2 regions of the Halomonas sp. RT37 genome follow, and region 1 is predicted to be linked to the other one. Evidence: predicted binding sites of a transcription regulator. Region 1 holds the regulator's gene; the other holds the start of a gene.

Region 1 (2,392 bases):
GTGCTGTTCGTGTACCTGCTGGGATCGGCCTTCGCGCTGGTCTGGCTGACCAACGGCTTTACCGTGTGGCTGTCGTTGATCGGAGCGGTGCTGGCCGCCAGCTATCCCTTCATGAAACGCTACACCCACTTCCCCCAGGTGGTGCTGGGCGCAGCCTTCTCCTGGGCCATTCCGATGGCCTTCGGCGCGGTGCTCGGCGAAGTCCCGATGGTCGCCTGGCTGCTGTTTACCGCCAACGTGCTGTGGACCGTGGCCTACGACACCGAATACGCCATGGTCGACCGCGACGACGACCTCAAGATCGGCATCAAGTCCACCGCGGTACTGTTCGGCCGCTGGGACACCCGTATCATTGCGCTGTTGCAGCTGGCTACCCTGGGGCTGCTGGCCTGGGCCGGCAGCCTGCTGGCGCTGGGCGGCTTCTTCTGGCTCGGCTGGCTGGCCATGGGCGCGACCTTTGTCCACCAGCAGCGGCTGATCAAGAGCCGTGACCGCGACCGTTGCTTCCAGGCCTTTCTCAACAACCACTGGTCGGGCCTATTGCTGTTCGCCGGACTCGGACTGAGCCTCTACCCCTCCCTCGGGTGAGGGAAATGCCCGTCTCGGTCGCTCGACAATGGATACAATGTCATCTAATTGTCACATTGACGTGGTGTCATTTGTCACCGTCGAGTGTAAGACCCTGACCAAGAGGCTCCCGGGATGACCGCCAAGACCGTACTGATCGTCGATGACGAAGCCCCGATCCGCGAAATGATCGCGGTGGCGCTGGAAATGGCCGACTACCGGGTGCTCGAGGCGGACAATGCTCAGGCCGCCCACGCCATCATCGTCGATGACCAGCCAGACCTGCTGCTGCTGGACTGGATGATGCCGGGCACCAGCGGCATCGAACTGGCCCGCCGGCTCAAGCGCGAGGAAACCACCGCAGAGCTGCCGATCATCCTGCTCACCGCCAAGGGTGAGGAGGACAACAAGATCCAGGGTCTCGAAGCCGGCGCCGACGACTACATCACCAAGCCATTCTCGCCGCGAGAACTGGTGGCCCGACTCAAGGCAGTGCTGCGACGCGCCACTCCGCGGGGCGTCGAGGACCCGGTGGAGGTAGAAGGCCTCAAGCTCGACCCGGTCAGCCATCGCGTCAGCGTCGACGGCAAGTCACTGGACATGGGCCCCACCGAATATCGCCTGCTGCAGTTCTTCATGACCCACCAGGAGCGCGCCTACACCCGTGGCCAGTTGCTCGATCAGGTCTGGGGTGGCAACGTCTACGTGGAAGAACGTACCGTCGACGTGCATATCCGCCGCCTGCGCAAGGCCCTGGGGGAACCCCATCAGCAACTGATCCAGACCGTACGCGGTACCGGTTATCGCTTTTCGGCCAAGGTCTGAGCGAGCCATCGACGCAACGCAGCACCAGGAGGGATGAGGTGAACGGAGCCGAGAACTGACGTGGGTCGTCTGTGGAGACGAGAAGTCTGGCGCCTGGCCGTGCTGGTGGGTCTCGGCGCCTTGCTGGGCTGGCCCTTCTCGCTGTCCAGCGTAGGCATCGGCCTGGGCCTGGCGCTTGGGCTCAGCTATCACCTGCGCAACCTGCACGCGATGCACGACTGGCTGACCCACCGCCCCCAGCAGGAACCTCCCACCGCCAGTGGCCTGTGGGGCGAGCTGTTCGATCGCCTCTATCGCTATCAAAAGGGCCAGCGGATCACCCAGCGCCGCCTGCGCTCGACCCTCCAGCGTATCCAGGAGTCATCCGAGGCAATGCGCGACAGCGTGGTGATGCTCGATCGCCACGGCGACCTGGAGTGGTGGAACAGCTCCGCCGAGCGCATGCTCGGCCTGAAGCCGGCGCTGGACCGCGGCCAGCACATCACCAACCTGCTGCGCGACCCGCGCTTCGTCGGCTACTTCAATGCCCGTGACTACCGCGAACCGCTGAGCCTGCCCTCCCCCATCGACGAGAACATGATCCTGCAGTTCCAGATCACCCTGTACGGTGACGATGAACGCCTGGTCATGGCCCGCGATATCACCCGTCTGCATCGCCTGGAACAGATGCGCCGCGACTTCGTCGCCAACGTCTCCCACGAGCTGCGCACGCCGTTGACCGTGCTCACCGGCTACCTGGAGACCTACAGCGACATGGCCGGCATGCTGCCGGAGCGCCTGGGCAAGGGGGTCGCCCAGATGCAGAGCCAGACGCGCCGCATGCAGAATCTGGTCAACGACCTGCTGCTGCTGTCACGACTCGAGAACGACCAGGGCGGCAGCGATCACGTTCGCCTCGACCCCACCACCCTGCTGCAGGCGGTCAAGCGCGACGCCGAGGCGTTGTCAGGCGGCCGCCAGCAGATCGAGGTCGTCGTCGAAGAATCGCGCAGCCTCACCG
Region 2 (2,392 bases), 500 kb from region 1:
CAGCGGCGCCAGATTCTGGCTGGCCTCGGTGGAGATGATGCCGAACTTGAGGGTCTCGGTCTCGGCGGCGGCCAGCTGGGCACTGGCGGCAAGGCCAATACCGGCGATCAATGGCAGCGACAGGCGACGAAAGGATGCGAGAGACATGGGATTCTCCTGAAGGTTATCGGTCGTTGTGGGAACAGGTGTCGCAGGATGTGGTGGCTCAGCTATGGACGACCTGCGCCGACACAGCCGTCTGGGCCTGGGTGTAGCTCGGCTCACGCAGCGGTGACGGCAGGTCGGGTTGACTGCCGGCACGCAGCTCGTCGAGGCCGGCGTTCTCGTACAGGGTCTTGAGGCGTGCGTCGGTCAGCTCGGAGGTCTTGCCGTCGAAGTACAGGCGCCCATCCTTGAGCGCGATGGCCCGGTGGCAGTAGCGCCGGGCGATATCGACCTGATGCAGGGTGATGACCACGGTGCGGCCATCCTCGGCGTGAATCCGCTCGAGGATCTCCATCACCTCCCGGGCGCTGCGCGGGTCCAGCGAGGCGATGGGCTCGTCGGCGAGGATGACGTCGGCGTCCTGCATCAGCACCCGGGCGATGGCCACCCGCTGCTGCTGACCGCCGGAAAGGGTGTTGGCACGCTGGTAGGCCATGCCCTCGAGGCCGACCCGAGCCAGGCACTGAAGGGCCCGTTGGCGTTCCTCGTCGCTGAAGCGACCGAGCAGCGCCCGCGCCCGCGGCATGCGCCCGAGCTGGCCGATCAGCACATTGGTCAGCACGCTGAGGCGATTGACCAGGTTGAACTGCTGGAAGATGTAGCCGACCCGGCAACGCTGGCCACGGCTGGCCCGGCGCAGGCGACCGCTGGCCTGGATCTCGCGCCCCAGCAGGCTGACTCGGCCACCGCGATCACGGTTGCAGCAGGTCAGTCCGACCAGATGACGCATCAGGGTGGACTTGCCGGAGCCGGACGGGCCGATCAGCGCAACGATCTCCCCCGGGGTGATCTCGAAACTGACATCCTCGAGCACTCGGCTATGGCCGAAGTTCTTGTTGAGCCGCTCGACGATGATGGTGGGAATGGACATGACGCCTCTCCTCTAGGAATGGCGCCAGTCTGGACATCAAAGATGAAGGCCAGTTGTCTAGACAATGTCATTGAGATGACAAATTTCCCTGCACACGGAGCAAGCGCACCGGCACTACCTCGCCAGAGGTAGAAAAAACAAGGAGTTGGGGTCGACTGTCATGCAGCGGTCACGTCATTGCCGCCGATTCGTCATACTCAGGCAGGGCGACCTATGGACGAAGACGTCGTCCATCTGTACGAAAAGGAAGATGGACAAGACGTCCTGAAAAGTCTTGCAAGGAGGCACCAGCAAGCGGCCAATCGCCACGCCCATAGCGCCAGGCGATAAAGGCCATAAACAGGCTTGAAGGGAAAACCGGCGGCTTCGGCGCCAGACTGAATCCGACACATGATCCCACGGAGGCATGTCATGCAGCATCTCAGTCTGGAGCCGGGCGCCCTGGAGGTCAGCGACCTGGCGGGAATGCGTCGGTTCTTCGAGACGACACTGGGCCTTCGGGTGCTGGTCGCCAGCGACACTGGGGTGACCCTTGAATTGGGAGGCGGCGAGAACACCCAGGTGCTGATGTTGCTGGCGAGCCACACCCCGACGCCGCCGAGAACACTGAATCTCGAGGTCGACGCCGCCAGCTTTCCTGCGCTGCGTCGACGCCTGGAAGACTGCGGACACGAGTGCGGCTTTGTACAGAGCTGGGAGGGAGACAACAGCACCTCGCGTCAGTGCGCCTTTCGGGTGGTGCTGTGCCGGATGCCGGAGGGGCACTGGCTGAGGCTTACCGCCATCGATCCGGCCCGCTGCGCCTCATCGACCCGAGAGGTCCGGGCCTGACGCCGTTGATCAATCGCGACCCTCGCCGTCTCCCGCTTCTTCGTCACCCTCGTCATCACCCAACAGCCGCTGGCGCCGTTCGTCACGGAACTTCTGCAGGCGGTTGTTGCGGTAGCGCCGGACGATCGCTACTACCAGCGCCACCACCAGCATCAGCCCCAAGGTGAGCCCCTGCCACGGGCGCGGGTGGTCCAGGGTGGTGCCGAGCACAAAGATCATCACGAAGCCGAGGGCCTGGCTGCCGATGGCCAGGGCGCGCAGGGGGTCGAAGGTCTTGGGTGGTGACATCACAGATCCTGATCAGAGAGATGGCTCGAAAACCGATGGCCCGGCAGGCGGCTCGGGATGACAGCGCGCATCGGGCGCAGTAGCCTTGCCGGATCGAGCCCACCAAGTGTACCTGCTCGCCTGCGCATTTTCGTGCTTTCGCGTTTCCCCAATGGAGTTCGCCCCATCCATGGATGCCATCGCCATCGGACCGGTGCT

The links. Region 1 encodes PhoB, which activates phosphate uptake and scavenging genes when phosphate is short. Its sites were predicted from a motif close to TGTCATANNNNTGTCANA; they were not measured.
Region 2: a site for PhoB is predicted at 1,232-1,249, ahead of phnC (phosphonate ABC transporter ATP-binding protein). Genes of this name have one in related genera too.

What each region holds. Positions count from the first base shown of each region.
Region 1 is NZ_CP098827.1:4,863,900-4,866,291, forward strand. Features, by position in the region: gene ubiA (4-hydroxybenzoate octaprenyltransferase) at 1-588, shown strand, start outside; gene phoB (phosphate regulon transcriptional regulator PhoB) at 703-1,392, shown strand; gene phoR (phosphate regulon sensor histidine kinase PhoR) at 1,453-2,392, shown strand, end outside.
Region 2 is NZ_CP098827.1:4,363,285-4,365,676, forward strand. Features, by position in the region: gene phnD (phosphonate ABC transporter substrate-binding protein) at 1-147, opposite strand, end outside; gene phnC (phosphonate ABC transporter ATP-binding protein) at 206-1,075, opposite strand; gene NFG58_RS18945 (glyoxalase/bleomycin resistance/dioxygenase family protein) at 1,487-1,906, shown strand; gene NFG58_RS18950 (hypothetical protein) at 1,916-2,194, opposite strand; gene NFG58_RS18955 (TlpA disulfide reductase family protein) at 2,364-2,392, shown strand, end outside.